Regions from separate parts of the Priestia sp. FSL W8-0001 genome, predicted to be linked through region 2. Evidence: riboswitches for the same ligand, from Rfam matches in the RefSeq annotation. Region 2 holds a riboswitch; each other region holds the start of a gene.

Region 1 (5,472 bases), 830 kb from region 2:
AGGTAAAGTAATGCCAGCGCCCTGCTTGAATGTATAACTAATAAAGCCACTGCAATCAAATCCTCTAGGAGTTGTTCCACCCCAGCGATATGGTACCCCTACATACTGCTTTCCTTTATTAATAACTTTTGAAGCATTAAATGTAGAAGTCTGTGAAGAAGTTTTTACTCCAAGCTTTGCATATGTGCTTTTTCCAACAACTCCATCGGCAGACAATCCATTTTTACGCTGAAATGATTTAACTGCATTTGATGTAGCTGGTCCAAAATAAGTTGTTGTATTGCCAGTGAAATAACCTTTTTTCTTTAAAAGCTGCTGTAATTGCTGAACATCCTGATTTCTCATTCCTTGCTTTAATGTTTGATCACCTAGCGCAGCTTGGCTGACTAAAGGGCTAGCAAATAAAAAGCTAGCGAGGGTAAAAACCGCCACAAATTTCTTCATAATGGGCCTCCATCAATTTTTCATCAATTTTCGTAAAATAATCATAACACCTTTCGACAGATGGAAACGTTACATTTTCATTACAAAATATGAAAAAAATGAAAATTAGAGTGAGCAGAATGATGTGTTTTGATTTTGAGAAATAGAAAAAAATTGAATATTTAGCTGTTAATAACTAAAACATATGAAAATGTAAGGACATTTAAAAATAATAATAGAAATCTGTTGTGAATTACTACACAAATACTTTGTAGTCATGTAGAATGTAAAAATAGAATACAGTGTCAATTGATTTGACTTTTGATGAGGTGAAAAGTAATGAAAAGAATAGGTGTATTAACAAGCGGCGGTGATTCTCCAGGAATGAATCCTGCGGTTCGTGCTGTTGTGCGTAAAGCGATTCATGAAGGAATGGAAGTTTATGGTATTTATCAAGGATATCAAGGGTTAATTGAAGGGAATATTCGAAAGCTTGAAGTTGGTGATGTTGGTGATATCATTCAACGCGGTGGAACAATGTTATATTCTGCAAGATGTCCAGAGTTTAAAACAGAAGAGGGACGCCGTAAAGGTATTGAAAACCTAAAGAAGCATGGTATTGAAGGTTTGGTTGTAATCGGTGGAGATGGATCTTACATGGGAGCTGTTAAGCTAACTGAGCTTGGTTTTCCATGTGTAGGTATTCCAGGAACAATCGATAATGACATTCCAGGAACAGACTTTACTCTAGGTTTCGATACAGCTTTACATACTGTTATCGATGCAATTGATAAAATTCGCGATACGGCTACTTCACATGAACGTTCTTTTATTATTGAAGTAATGGGACGTAATGCTGGAGATATTGCTCTATGGTCAGGGCTAGCTGGAGGAGCTGAAACAATCTTAATTCCTGAAGCGAAAGATGAGTTCCAAGAAATGGTGGATCGTTTAAAGAAAGGCCAAGAGCGTGGTAAGAAACATAGTATTATCGTTGTTGCTGAAGGTGTAGCTACAGGAAACGAAGTAGCAAAACAGCTTGAAGAAGCTGCTGGAATTGAAACTCGCGTTACGGTTCTAGGGCACATTCAGCGTGGTGGATCACCAACAGCACAAGATCGCGTGTTAGGAAGTCGTTTTGGTGGCCGCGCCGTTGAGTTATTAATGGAAGGTAAAGGCGGGCGTGCAATCGGTATCCGTAAAAATGAAATTGTTGATTATAATATTATGGAAATCCTAGGTGAACCTCATCATATTGATGAGCGTATGTATCAACTATCAAAAGAATTATCAATCTAAACGATATAAAGGCGAGACTTCTTATAGAGGAGTTTCGTCTTTTTTTAGTTTCAAACCAGTACCTTCACAATGCTTACACTTTTTTGTGTAGAATATGCCAGGAATAATCATTACTTTCCCAAGCCCTTTGCAAAAGGTACATATCAGCTCAAACCCCATAATGCCATCATTCCTTTTATTTAGTATAGCATTTCTGTTTATTAGTATAACACAAAAGCGTAAAAATTTTTAGAAAATTTAATTTTTATATCGCTTTCTTCAATGGAATAAAAAATAGTAGAGCTGTTATAATTGATAGAAAAGGAGTGAAGGACATGTTTAAGCGAATTTTATTAGCTTCAGATGGGTCTGAACACGCTGCTAGAGCAGCTGAAAAAGCGGTTGCTTTAGCCAGATTAACTGATCGAAGCTTTGTTCAAGTGATATATGCAGTAGAAGGAGATAGTAGGTTAAACACGCTTGGAAAAGATGAAGCAAGAGAAAAGCGTATCCAAACAACACAAGAAGTTTTAGAGAAATCTGATATAGAGTATGAAATTACGTTTATTCATGGAGATGCTGCTAAAACAATTATTCAATTTGCTAACAACAATCGCTTTGATGTTGTAGTAGTTGGAAGCCGAGGCTTAAATCCAGTAAAAGAAATGTTTTTGGGGAGCGTGAGCCATAAAATTGCTCAACATGTGAAGATACCCGTATTGATTGTAAAGTAGGAGAGAGCGCCAATGAATATGCAAGTTGAAGAGTTAAAGAAACGAATTGGAGAGGCAAGTCGGATTTGTGTCTTTACGGGAGCGGGAATAAGTACAGAGTCGGGCATACCTGATTTTCGCTCGCAAAACGGATTGTATCGAAAAAACCTAGAATTTTCAGATGTGATTTCTACTTCTTTTTATCAGAACAATCCGGTACTTTTTTGGGAGCTATTTAAAGAGATTTTTCGTGTGAAGCTGCTTGATGAATATGAACCTAACTCAGGTCATTACTTTATAGCAGAATTAGAAGAAGAAAAGACCGTGCATGTGATTACACAAAATATTGACGGCTTGCATCAGAAAGCAGGAAGCACGAATGTATATGAAATTCACGGAACAATTAAGCGAGCACATTGTCAAAAATGTGGAAGTGAGTTTGGGTTAAATTTTCTAACCAAAGTTGAATTACCGAGCTGTACGTCGTGTGAAGAGGCACTAAAGCCCAATGTAGTTTTATTTGGAGATTCAATTCACTGGTTTGAAGAAGCTGTAGAGGCAGCTTTACAAAGTGATTTATTTATTGTCATGGGTTCATCTTTGCAGGTAACACCCATTAATCAAATTCCTTTATTAGTTAGAAAACATGGTCAGGTACCAATGGTCATTATTAATAAAGAGCCAACTTACTATGATTATGTGTTTGATAATCAAATACACCTCCCAATCGGTGAAGTTGTAACGGCTTTAAAGAGTGGGAAGTGAAAAAGCACGCTACGGGCAGCGTGCTTTTTTTTAAACTTCAAAATAGATAGCGAAGCAGAACACAGAAATGACCAGAAAAAACGCTGAATGCAACTTGCTTTCTTTAAACGTCAAAACAGCTTCAATAAATAAAAATAAACTTAGCATTAATTGAATGTATGGTAAATAAGCAATATAGTTGGTAGAATCACTGTTCTGAAAAGCGATTATTCCGTATACCACAGCTCCGATTAAAAAGGCATATTTTAATAGTTGTAATCCTTTAACTAACATCTTTGTGAGGTTCCTCCTTATTTAAAACCTAGGTCACATGATTATAACATATATTATATAGATGTAGACAACTAAAGTGACGCGATATGTTTGACCACGGTCTATCTTTCATGAACTCAAAAGGATATGAACCACTTCTGAATACTGAATAAAAAATTTTTTATTTCTGATTTTTCAAATTCCTTGTTGACAGACTAAGAAAGTAGGTGTAATATTTTCCCTAGTTAATTAATTGAATATTCTTATCTCGAGAGGCGGAGGGACTGGCCCTGTGAAGCCTCGGCAACAGACTGTTAAAGTACTGTGCCAATTCCAGTAGCAATTTGCTTGAAGATAGGAGAAGAACCAATAACGACTATTAACCTCTTCTTATCTTTAAGAAGAGGTTTTTTATTTTGAACAGAAAGAGGGAATAGAACCATGACAAAGACATTAGTGAAAGCTCCATTTAAAGCTGATCATGTAGGGAGCTTTTTAAGAACAACTCCTCTCAAAGAAGCAAGAGAAGCCTATACAAATGGTCAGATCAGTAAAACGACTTTAAAATCTGTAGAGGACCAGGAGATTGAAAAGCTTGTCCAAAAACAAATCGAAGTGGGACTTAAATCTATCACTGACGGAGAATTTAGACGTGCATGGTGGCACTTAGATTTCTTATCAGGTCTAGATGGTGTAGAAGAGTTTGAAACGGAGTATATTAGTCAATTTAAAGGTGCCAAAACAAAAAATAAAGCAATCAAGGTAGTTGGTAAAGTAGATTTCAACCATCATTATATGCTGGAACATTTTACATTTTTAAAAGAAGCTGTTGAACAATATGGTGATGGAAGCCAAGTTGCTAAGTTTGCTATTCCAAGTCCCAACATGTTATTCACTCGAATTCAAGAGGATACTTACTACAATGGGGATAGAGAACAGTTTTATCATGACACGGTAGTTGCTTATCAAAAAGCAATTCAAGCTTTTTATGATGCAGGCTGCCGCTACTTACAGTTAGATGATACTTCATGGATTGATTTTGTTTCTGAAGAACGTATAGATGCAGTTGTTGAGAAGCTGGGTATGGATGTAAAAGATATTATTGATACGAGAGTCAACTGCTTAAACGATGCGATTTCTAAAAAGCCGGAGGATATGGTCATTACGATGCACATTTGTCGCGGAAACTTTAGATCTACGTATATTACCAGTGGTGGCTACGATACTATTTCAGACGCAATTTTTGCTAACTTGCATGTAGATGGGCTTTTCCTTGAATATGATGATAATCGTTCAGGAGATTTTGAGCCATTAAAAAGTTTTACACGTAACAACCAAACAGTTGTATTAGGACTAGTAACATCTAAATTTCCTACATTAGAAGATGCAGAGGTTATTAAACAAAGAGTTAAAGAAGCGAGTGCATCTATTCCTCTAGAAAACTTGTCACTGAGTCCACAATGCGGGTTTGCAAGTACGGAAGAAGGAAACGAACTAACAGAAGAAGAGCAATGGAATAAAATTAGTCACGTCATTAAAATTGCTCAAGATATTTGGGGCGCTAACTGAAGAATAAGAGTTGTTTCTTAATTTTACATAAGAATCCAATTAGATCTTTCTTTTCGTTGTAGTAAAATTGGAAAAAGCTGCGTTTATAAATGATGCAGCTTTTTTTGTGTATTGATAGCGTAACTGCAAATTATCTACAGGTAACATAATATTTATTGGGTAAGATAGCGAACTGTCACGCTAAAGAAACGAAAGATTCTTGATAGATGTATTTATCTTGCAGAATGCTTAAGTTTCAGAGTTGACTCGCAATTGCCTTAAAGGTATTGTATACACACCAAATGTCGAATAGTTTATTTCTTCATATAATAAAAATAATCAGTGATAAGTAGTTTAAGGAACTCATACTGTAATAATAAGTGAAAATTCTGTCATTATCGAAATGTAAAAGCTGAATATGTGAAAGGAATGTTCTTATTGGGAATCAGGAGTAGACTAGGGTTGTTTTTGTTAGGCATTTGTTTAAACGCAA
Region 2 (5,472 bases):
ATCCGATTAGTCTTTCCTTTTGATAAAGTAACTGCATTGCTATTTTGCTCATAGTTGAGCTCATCCACGACTGCTTGTACACGCTCTCGCTTCTCTTCGCTTACATAAGGGTGATTGTTCAAAACTCGCGATACGGTAGAAACGGATACCCCAGCTTTCTTTGCAATATCTCGAATATTTACCATTTTTCTCTCCTTTTGCTCTTGTTCTGAAACGCGTTTCATCATTTATGCTGTTTTTATTATAACGAAAGGTGGTCATAAATGATGCTTGGATTGGTTATTTTATTTGTTTTATGCGGAGTTGAAATTTTACTAGCTATGGTAGCTTTAAAGCAAAAACCAGATTTATGGAAGGAGGTTGAATTCGAAGATTTTTATGATTTTTACGATTCAAAAAAGCGATAGAAACCTATCGCTTTTTCTAATTATTTATGTACAACCTCTTCAGTGATTGATCGACCTTTTGTCTGATCTATATCTAACCATTGCCACTCTTCATGTAGGCGAATCCTTCCGTCTGGCAAAACCTCCGGTGTAGAAAAGCATGTGCCTCCGCGAATTTCATAAGCTATGTTAACATGCTGATAGCGGAATGTAAGACAGCTCTTTTCGTCTATAGTCCCAACTAACGTCCCGATAAAACGTCTCCACCTTCATACGTTGCGTGAATAATTCTGCCTTCTTGCTCATAGCGAAAGGTCGTATGAGAAGATACTTCACCGTTATCCGTATTCTGTACAGAGCGAAACACTCGATTCCTAAAACAAATCATCCTTTCACCTCTTTTTCAATATTCTAACATTTTAACTCTAAAAAAAGATGACATCAACCCTTCTTTCCGGTTGATGTCATCTGATGAAATTAAGCTATTTGTTTTTTAGCAGGTTGTTTATGAGTAAGCTTTGGATAATTAAAGACAATCGCTAAAATTCCAAATATCGCTGTTAAGATTGGATAAAATGCGAATGGCATTAGTTCAACTGAGGATACTTTTGCAAATTCTGATGCAATTAGCATTTGCGCTCCATATGGAACAAGTCCCTGCACGCTACATGAAAATAAGTCAAGTATACTTGCTGACTTACGGTTATCGATTTCGTATTCATCTGCAATCTCTTTTGCTAAAGACCCGACCGTAATAATTGAAATTGTGTTATTAGCTGTCGAAAGATTTGTCGCGCTTACTAATCCAGCAATACTAAACTCTGCGCCTTTTCTTGTTTTAATATTACGTGTTAATAGCCCAAGCAAGAAATGGATCCCTCCATTATACTTAATAAGTTCAACGACTCCACCAATTAAGATGCTGAGAATAATGAGTTCAGCCATACCGCCAATTCCTGTTGTAATAGCTTTTGCAAAGGTTGCTAGCGTATAGCTTCCGTCTGCCAATCCAATAATTCCAGCTACAACAATACCCCCCTGTTAAAATTGCTAACACATTTAATCCAAGCAATGCTGCAACCAGCACTCCTATATAAGGAAGCATTTTTACAAAGCTAAAACTTTCAACATCTACATTAGAATTATTTCCAAGCGTCATTACTAATAAAAGAACCATTGTAATAATTGCTGCTGGTAATACAATTAGAAAATTCACTTTAAATTTATCGTTCATTTTTGTTTTTTGCGTACGAACCGCAGCAATTGTTGTATCAGAAATAATGGATAAATTATCTCCAAACATTGCACCGCCGATAACGGCTGCTACGGCTAGTGCTGCAGAAATATCCGTTTCAGCACTTACTCCAACTGCAATTGGTGCTAGAGCCGCAATGGTACCAGTAGAAGTACCCATCGCAAGTGAGATAAAAGCACCGATAAAGAATAATCCAACAACAAGCAAGCTTTGTGGCAAAACAGATAAAGCAAGGTTAACCGTTGAATCAACCGCTCCCATGCCGCTTGCTACTTCTGAAAAAGCGCCCGCCAGAATAAAGATAAAGACCATAATCATCAAGTCCGGATGACCTGCGCCTTTAGCAAAACGCTCAACCTTCGCATTTAGCGTTTCTTTCCGGTTCATCGCTAAGGCAACGATAGCCGCTACGATAATTGCTACAAGTACAGGAAGCTTATAAAAATCACCTGTAATAATCCCCGAGCCTACAAACAAAGCTAGAAATACTCCTAGCGGCAGCAGTGCCCAACCGTTTTCTTTTTGTTTTCCCATGTTTACACCTCTTTGCATAAATAAAAGACCTCTTCATCAAGAAGAGGCCCTCTTATAATTCTTTATAAGAATACGCTCTTCTCATCTTTCAAACAAAATTGTTTGCTGGATTTGGCACCGCACTCTGTGAGTCAGTTGCCGAGACATCATCGGGCCAGTCCCTCCGTCTCTCTTGATAAGAAGTATAATATTTTTTAAATTTATTATTCAAAATTAACTCTTAACTACTTTAATATCTTTTACTTTCCTTGTCAAACACTATTGTAGAAAAACAAAAAGAAAGAAAATTCAAATATCAATTCGCTACGTCTCGCTTTAAGAAAAACAGCCAAGCCGTTCCAACAAAGAAGATTAGATGAGCTATAATAATAAATAGAGAAAACGGTAGGGTCATCCCAGGGAAATACGTTTGATTTCCATCCATATATTGACTAAGGTTGGTGTTAGCAAACAGTAAAATAATTCCCCACTGTACTTGAAACTCAGATAAAATTCCAGCAAGCATTTTTGCTCCTACTCCAACAACAATGCCAAGACCAACTGCTAATGCACTATTTCTGAATACCGACGATAGCATAAACGCAAAAGCAACCATCATAAAGGTTTCAAGATATGAAACACCATATGCAATCCAGATACCTTGTCCTTCTTGACCATTAAAAGCTCCTCCTGAAAAGAAAATAATACCCCAAATGATTGAAAATAAAAAGAAGGCAGCCAAATAGTACAAGCTAATAAAAATGCTAGTCAGGTATTTGGATAAAAGAATAGTTGAGCGACTCTTAGGACGAATTAATAGAAGTTTAATCGTTCCTTTTTCAAATTCAGATGCAACAATCGATCCAGCAGCGGCTACAGCAAAAAATTGGACAATAATTAAAAAGTTTGAAGTGAAAGCAACAAAGCCTGGCAACGTTTCTGCAATTCCAGCATTCGTTGTAATAGTTCTCATTATAAGAGCCATTCCAAGCGTTAAGACAGCAATTGCCAGAAATACGACTTTTGTGCTTTTTTTCATAAACCACTTCATATGTTCATTTTGTATTAAATTAAGCATTGAAATCTCCTCCCGTAACAGACATAAACGATTGTTCTAGCGATTCATAAATTGGAGTAATTTGGTATACTTCAATGCCTTCTTCCACTAGAAGTTTATTAATAGCAGCAGCCTCTTTCGGTTGAGCTTGTACAGAAAGCTGCTTTTCTTTTATTGCACAAGTGTAGCCTTGATTTGATAGCAGATTTTCCGCTTTTTCTACAGCATCAACTGCAAATACAATCGTTAGGTTCTCTTCTATATTACGCTTAGCTAATTCTTGAACAGATAGCAGTCTGCCGTCTTGAATAATCCCTACGCGATCACACAAGGCTTCCACTTCTTTCAACAAATGGCTAGCAATAAGAATTGAAATTCCTTCTTCTTTGCACAACCGCTTTAAATATGTTTTAAATTCAATCATTCCTGCTGGATCCAAGCCGTTAGTAGGCTCATCTAGTAGCAGTAGTGACGGTTTATGTAGAATAGCTTGTGCAACTCCGAGGCGCTGACGCATTCCGAGTGAATAAGTCTTTACCGGTTGGTGAATGCTTTTTTCTAACCTTGTTAGCTCGACCACTTCATCGATTCGATTTGCAGACACACCGTGCATTCGTGCAAAATGCTTTAAATTTTGATAACCTGTCAAATATCCATAAAACTCCGGGTTTTCAATGATTGCACCAATTGATTTGACAGCTTCATTAAATTGTTTGCGCTGGTCATGATTGTTAATGGTAACGTCTCCTGTTGAACTTACTAAACCTACAACTGCTCGAATAAGCGTAGTTTTACCCGAACCGTTTGGACCTAGTAACCCAAAGATTTCTCCTTTTCGCACAGACAATGATACGTTATCCAAAATAATTTTATTGCCAATCTTTTTCGTGACGTTATGAACCTGTAGTACCTCTCTCTCTGACATAATGTTCATCCTCTCTTCTATGTAATCCGTCTTTTATTTTTCCTTGTTTTGAGGTATTTGTCTAGATTAAAACAAACCATTCGTTTATTTTTCATTTTTTTGGTAAGCTATACGTATATATATTTTTTTATAAAGGGGATGCCGTTATGGAATTAGTCGTTTATTTAGCAGGACAAATTCATGATAATTGGAGAGACGATATCAAAAAGCAAGCGGAGGACTTAAAGCTTCCAATTACGTTTGTAGGACCGATGACGGACCATGATCGCTCGGATAATATCGGCGAAGTCATTTTAGGTAAACAAGACTCAGCTATTTTAAAAGATGAAGCCGCTTCAGCTTTTAACAACTTGCGCACAGAAGTACTGCTTAAGAAATCCGACGTAGTCATTGCGCTTTTCGGTGAAAAATACAAACAGTGGAATAGCGCAATGGACGCGGCTACAGCCGTTGCATTTAACAAGCCCCTTATCCTTGTACGTCCAGAAAAACTGCACCATCCTTTAAAAGAGCTTTCAAACAAAGCACAAGTTGTCGTTGAAACACCAGACCAAGCAATTCGTGCACTGGCTTATATCTTTGAATAAGGCTGATTCATAAGTATTTTAGTTAATGAGATATCCGAACGATCGCTAACCTGCAATCGTTCGGATATTTTTTGTTCGTTCCCAAAACAAGTTAAAAAACTTGTGGAATGGAGCGTAAGACATTCGGCTCCTGCCAGAAATAGAGTAAAAGCTGAGCCTCCTTGACGTTATTCCTTGGTTCATGTACACTTTATGTTCAATTTATTGCTATTGATATCGCTCTTGTAAAGAAAGAATGATATAATTTGATAGATATTGAATTTGGAGGATTGCTCATACATGATTACAGTTAGTAATGTAAGCCTACGTTTTGCAGACCGTAAGTTATTTGAAGATGTAAACATTAAGTTTACGCCTGGTAACTGCTACGGATTGATTGGAGCGAACGGTGCTGGAAAGTCAACATTTTTGAAAATCTTATCTGGTGAACTTGAGTCACAAACTGGTGATGTACATATGGGACCTGGCGAACGCCTAGCGTTCTTAAAACAAAACCATTTCGAATACGAAGAATATGAAGTATTAAAAACCGTTATTATGGGTCACGCTCGCTTATATGAAGTGATGCAAGAGAAGGATGCTATTTATATGAAAGCTGACTTCACTGATGAAGATGGAATGAAAGCAGCTGAGCTTGAAGGTGAATTTGCTGAACTTAACGGTTGGGAAGCTGAATCTGAAGCAGCGATTCTTTTAAAAGGTTTAGGCGTTTCTGAAGATCTTCACGATAAAAAAATGGCTGAGCTGAC
Region 3 (5,472 bases), 600 kb from region 2:
TTGAGATACGTTGGATTTAAGTGGAATCCTTTTCGTTATTTGGTATACTGAATATACAGAAAACGTCTTCATTGAAAGGAGCTTCATATGAAAAAACAGCTTGGCACGCTTATGTTTATCATGTTTATGATTTTTGTCGGATTCGGCATTATTATTCCGATTGTGCCAGAAGTCATTCGCATAACTGGAGCTAGCTCAGTTAACCTTGGACTCTTAATGGCAAGTTATTCTATCGCATCTTTCTTGATCGCTCCATTTTGGGGAAGTCTATCTGACCGAAAAGGTAGAAGACCCGTTCTTCTTACGGGCTTAATCGGATTTAGCGCTAGTTTCTTTATTTTTTCATTCGCTAATGACTCACTCGTTCTGATGTACATATCACGTATTCTTGGAGGTTTATTTGCCGGAGCGGTTATTCCATGTGCATTCGCTTACGCTTCTGATATTACCACGGAAGAAAATCGCACAAAAGCAATGGGCCTTTTAGGAATGACAATCGGGCTTGGCTTTATTTTTGGACCAGCATTAGGTGGACTGTTATCGTCCGTGAGCTTATTTTTCCCATTTACCATTTCAGGGATATTGGCACTAATTATGACGACCTATGCTTTCTTTGCATTACCGGAATCGCTCCAGCAAGAAAGCGTCTCTCAGGAAAAGAAAACTACGCTGCAAGATTTCAACACGGATTTTAAAGGCGCAATGAAGTATTTATATTTACTCTCCTTTTTTGGAACGTTTACGCTAGCTGGCCTTGAAGCAACTTTTCAATTTTTTCAAATCGAACGCATTGATGTAACCCCTACCATGATTGGCTGGATGTTTATGGCCAGTGGCGTTACGCAAGCTGTTATTCAAGGCGGGGTTTTACAGCGATTTAAGCAAGGAAATGAGAAAAAGCTAATTGCTGTTGGTTTAATTGTCTCAGCGGTCGGATTTGCATCCATTTTATTTTCATCCAATTTATTTAACGCAACGGTTTTCCTTTGCATCTTCACAGCCGGCAATGCCCTTATTCGCCCTTGTGTACTCGCTCTGATTACCCTTAAAACGAATATCGGCTATGGGTCAGCTTCAGGTATTAATTCATCAATGGATAGCTTAGGAAGGATTTTCGGGCCTCTGATGGGAGCCTTTGCTTTTGAACTGAACAGCATGTATCCATTTTTAATTGGAGCTGTATTAACATTCAGTGCGCTCCTTCTGCTTCAACGTCATATTGCACTCGACTATTCACCCAAAGAAATAACACCTAGCTCTTAACTAAGAAAAGACTTTAGCTTTTTTGGCTAAAGTCTTTTCTTATCGCTTGAAATACCTGGACGATTTCATCATAAAACACCATAGTACCTAAACCGATAACCAACAGTATAGTTGAATTGAAAGCACACCCAAATCTAAAAAGACGCTCCTCACTATTAAGATGAGGCCAACAACGAAACCGGGATCAGAAGGAGCTTTTAAATCATCAGCTTCTTTCTCTTCTTCATATAGTTCGCTCTCTGATTTATCTTCAGCTACTTGTTCAGTGCTTGACTGTTTTTTCAAAAGCTCATCTAACGTCACATTATAAAATTCAACTTGCTCAATGTATACTGCTTCCTCTTTATCATCTAAGAATTTCACCGTGTACTTATTGTAATATTTTCAATTCTCTTTTCCGATTTTAAGTTATTATCTCCATCAAATTCTACCACTCCAAATTTATGATCGATTGTTTCATAAAAAGCTAATAAAGAGTTTGCAACAGGTTGTGGAGTTGTTTGTAACAGCACGTCTAATCCTTCTAATTCTTTATATTTACTAAACTCCCTCACTAATTGTTCCCGTGAATTGCTACATGCTGATAAACATAGTAAGAAAAGTGCTAACACCGCTATAAAAAGCTCGTTCATATAATTCCCCCTCCTTTTTAATTCTACATCCATTACAATTAATTTCCTATATATCCATAACATAAAAATTACCATTTTCGTCAATTTTATTGCTTTGGAAATAAAATTGACGAAAATAGCACATTCTCAAATTAAAAAGTAAATACCATAAGATTTCATTACGTGAAGGGGGAAATGGCGAAAGTTTAGCAATCTTTAATAAAATAACCCTTAAGCTTATAATGCTTTTCTGACTTAATATAAGCTCTTTTTCTCTTTTACAATACATTTACGTTTACGACGAATAAAAGCCCAGAAGCAATCTTCTAGGCTTTTATTCGTCGTCCTCTAAGAAGTCTAGTACGCGATCAATAAATTGTTCGCTACCTTCGTCATTTCCGTGCTCAATTAACAGCTCCATGTTCAGCCTCCTTTTAAAATTGTTAGAATATTCTTGTTTTATACCTTACCACAATTCCAACCAAGTTGTAACGGTTATTTTGTGTAAAAATTTCGACAAATATCATCTCTTTTCAACGAAAAAAGAAAAGAGAGAAGATAAGCATCTTATCATGATTATAGACAAGACTGCAATTGATATGAATACAACCTTAAGCGTATGTACCTTTCAGCCATCCAACTCGCTTTAATTTTGCTATACAAGCTTCTTTTAAACCTTCTTCTGTGTAGCCCTCAATAACTTTGCAGTCAATTCCAATGGCATACGTATCCCTTCCGCTCTTTACTACAATTTCGTAAAACGTCTCAAGCTTTCTACAGGTAAAATCATTAATCTCCTTCAATTGATTTAATACATCGTTTAGCACTTCTTCATGATTCTTTATAATCGTTTGTGTCATCCGTATCTCTCCTTCTAATAAAATCAAAAAAGCTCATTTTGCTTTAGATGCAAAATGAGCTTTCACCCGTCTTATCACCCAAAGCTAATGCTTTGCTGGTAGGAGCACCTTACGTTGGTAGGTTGCTGTGGAGTCATAGAGCCAGATCTCTCGTCCACTCGTGATAACTTTTTAAATTAGATTTCATTATACCAAATATCTCCTATTTAGCAAGAGTATTTTTTAAATTTTTCTTTTTTTCAGTTTTGTCACTCTTTTTAACCTATGCATAGTAAAGCGAGAATATTTTCCTTTCTTTACGTAAAAACTAACAAAAAAAACGTAATGTAATTCTTTAATTAAATCCTTGGATAATTTTCTGATTATTCTTTCATTTGACCAAACTCTACCTTTGCTTATAAAATGAAGATTTGTAGAAAGGAGCACGAAAAACTATATGTATACGTATCAAATTGGCAATCAAACAATTGACTACAAAATTAAAGTCGTTCCAAATAAAACCGATATTACGGTCCAAATTTGTGACAATGAAGGGGTAACCGTAATTATCCCACGAGGCTTAAACGAGCACAACGTTCGCTCTGTTATTTCTCGTAAAGCGACTTGGATTTTAAAACAACTTAACGGTGGTAATCAACCAACCGAAGCAAAAAAACCAGCTGCTAAAAAAGCCGAAAAAGCAAAAACTGAGAACAAAACGCCAGCTGCACCTAAAGCAAAGACGTCATCTTTTGAAAACGATGACAAATTTTCGTATTTAGGTCGTCAGTACCGCTTAAACATCGTTCGTGATAATGTGGAGCAACCTGAGATGACGTTCCGTGCTAAATTTATCGCAACAGTGCCATCATCCTGGTCTGAACAAGAAACAAACGAGGGAATTCAAAACCTTTTAACAGAATGGTACCAAGGACGAGCAAATGAAAAATTCAGCGAAGCACTAAAAACAGTGAAAAAACAAGCAGCAGATGCACCTGACTCTGTAGCGTGGAAGGAACTGCAAGATACATATGCAACGATGGAAAACGGTGAGCTAGTATTGAACTGGCGTCTACTTCTAGCACCATTAACAACAATTGAATATGTGATTGCTTCACAATTTACAGATGCAGACTCATTATTTGAAGATGCAGCAGAGCGTAAACAATGGTTAGAAGAAAATAGCTTACAAGCATTCTAATCAGCTAACAGCAAAACACCCATCCTAAACTACACAAAGGACGGGTGTTTTTGCATATTGTGTTTTGTTAAAACTTAATTATAATAAAAAATGTTTATAGTTGAATAATATAGGTTAAGTATATGTAAAGGTAGTATAAAATTTAATTTTGCTCCTTTATCTATCTTCAGAAAGGATGTGCACCTAATGAAAGGACAAAGCTTTTTCATTTTAGGTCTTATTTTCGCTCTTATTATTGCTATCTTAGCTGTCATCAACAATGAGCCAGTTCAATTTAACTATGTCTTTGGCTCACAAGACTGGCCACTTATTTTAATTATTTTAACATCGGCTGTATTCGGTGGTGTCGTCGCTGCTTCACTAAGCTTTGTTAAAATCACTCAGCTTAAAAGTAAAAACAAGCAACAAACAAAACGAATTGCCGAACTAGAAACGCAACTAGCCACTCACTCAGAACCACAAGCTGATCTAGAAAAACCTTTATCAACACAAGGTGAACCATCAGCTTAATATAGAGATATACTAAAATCCTGCTTTCCCAACACTACGGGAGGGCAGGGTTTTTTGTTTTTCCTCCTTACCCCTTATAACCAATTATTATAATAAAGGGTGTATTAGCTATGTCAGTAGCCTGTGAGTGAAATGGGAAATGTTTGACTCCTACGGAATTACCAAGACGGCTTGAGACCCCGCAGAAACGCAATGACGAGGAAGGCAGGCGTGAGCCACGTGGAAAGCGAGCAATCCGGAGTGAAAATCACGACTCGTTGCGTGCGCTCGTCCTTCTTCCACACCCAAACACTTATAGAGATACGTAGTTTCCCTCCTACTCAAGAAGCCCGTGATTGAAACGGAAGATGCGAGACTCCTGCAGGACTAGCGAGTGCTCTGAGATCCCGCAGTTTACGAAGAAGCTCAGACCGAACCCTGCGGAAAGCGAGCAATCCGGAGTGAAAATCACGACCCATTGCATGCGTCTTCCCTCCTATGAAAATATGAATAACACGCATATACAAATGGAAATCTTTAGCTAACAATGGTACAATCAATTCTGTTCTTTATTCTTTCTATTTGATTTAACAAAACGATTCACTTAAAAAAAGAAGGTGCTCTTATATTGAGAAAAACTCGCATAAAACGAGAAATCATAATCTACTGCTCCATCATTCTCGGAACACTTCTCTTTTCTCTTATTGTGCAACAGTATTTCTTTCAGCCTTATACCGTTAAAGGAGACTCTATGAATCCTACGCTTCAAGAAGGCAACCGTATTATTATTAATAAACTAAGCAACTATCAACGCTTCGATCTCGTCGTCCTTCACTCTCCTCATGACCAAGACGAGTACCTCGTTAAAAGAATAATCGGTGTTGCAGGCGAAAAGATTGAATACATTGATGACCAGCTCTATATTAATAACCAAAAAGTAAGTGAACCTCACTTACATAAATACCTACAGCATATCCCGACATACGAACGCTTCACTGAAAACTTCTCTACCGAAGAACTCGTAAATGACGGCATCATTCCTCATGGATTCGTCCTTGTACTCGGAGAC

The links. A riboswitch is a leader RNA that binds a small molecule or an ion and turns the genes downstream of it on or off. The one in region 2 is predicted to bind S-adenosylmethionine.
Region 1: linked by a shared signal. The riboswitch ahead of MKZ18_RS13960 (5-methyltetrahydropteroyltriglutamate--homocysteine S-methyltransferase) and the one ahead of MKZ18_RS09435 (Na+/H+ antiporter NhaC family protein) in region 2 are both predicted to bind S-adenosylmethionine.
Region 3: linked by a shared signal. The riboswitch ahead of MKZ18_RS06215 (hypothetical protein) and the one ahead of MKZ18_RS09435 (Na+/H+ antiporter NhaC family protein) in region 2 are both predicted to bind S-adenosylmethionine.

Annotation. Positions count from the first base shown of each region.
Region 1 covers NZ_JBBPAL010000001.1:2,621,034-2,626,505, reverse strand. Annotated here, with positions in the region: gene MKZ18_RS13985 (C40 family peptidase) at 1-444, opposite strand, end outside; gene pfkA (6-phosphofructokinase) at 763-1,722, shown strand; gene MKZ18_RS13975 (universal stress protein) at 2,037-2,435, shown strand; gene MKZ18_RS13970 (NAD-dependent protein deacylase) at 2,448-3,179, shown strand; gene MKZ18_RS13965 (hypothetical protein) at 3,210-3,452, opposite strand; SAM riboswitch class I at 3,692-3,792, shown strand; gene MKZ18_RS13960 (5-methyltetrahydropteroyltriglutamate--homocysteine S-methyltransferase) at 3,873-5,000, shown strand.
Region 2 covers NZ_JBBPAL010000001.1:1,786,908-1,792,379, reverse strand. Annotated here, with positions in the region: gene MKZ18_RS09450 (LacI family DNA-binding transcriptional regulator) at 1-185, opposite strand, end outside; gene MKZ18_RS09445 (hypothetical protein) at 264-407, shown strand; gene MKZ18_RS09440 (hypothetical protein) at 628-774, opposite strand; partial or broken gene MKZ18_RS09435 (Na+/H+ antiporter NhaC family protein) at 864-2,175, opposite strand; SAM riboswitch class I at 2,254-2,357, opposite strand; gene MKZ18_RS09430 (ABC transporter permease) at 2,471-3,232, opposite strand; gene MKZ18_RS09425 (ABC transporter ATP-binding protein) at 3,225-4,136, opposite strand; gene MKZ18_RS09420 (YtoQ family protein) at 4,283-4,723, shown strand; gene MKZ18_RS09415 (ABC-F family ATP-binding cassette domain-containing protein) at 5,003-5,472, shown strand, end outside.
Region 3 covers NZ_JBBPAL010000001.1:1,181,996-1,187,467, reverse strand. Annotated here, with positions in the region: gene MKZ18_RS06230 (MFS transporter) at 88-1,263, shown strand; gene MKZ18_RS06225 (hypothetical protein) at 1,351-1,626, opposite strand; gene MKZ18_RS06220 (hypothetical protein) at 1,623-1,895, opposite strand; gene MKZ18_RS06215 (hypothetical protein) at 2,486-2,734, opposite strand; SAM riboswitch class I at 2,803-2,904, opposite strand; gene MKZ18_RS06210 (M48 family metallopeptidase) at 3,171-3,914, shown strand; gene MKZ18_RS06205 (LapA family protein) at 4,101-4,424, shown strand; gene lepB (signal peptidase I) at 5,032-5,472, shown strand, end outside.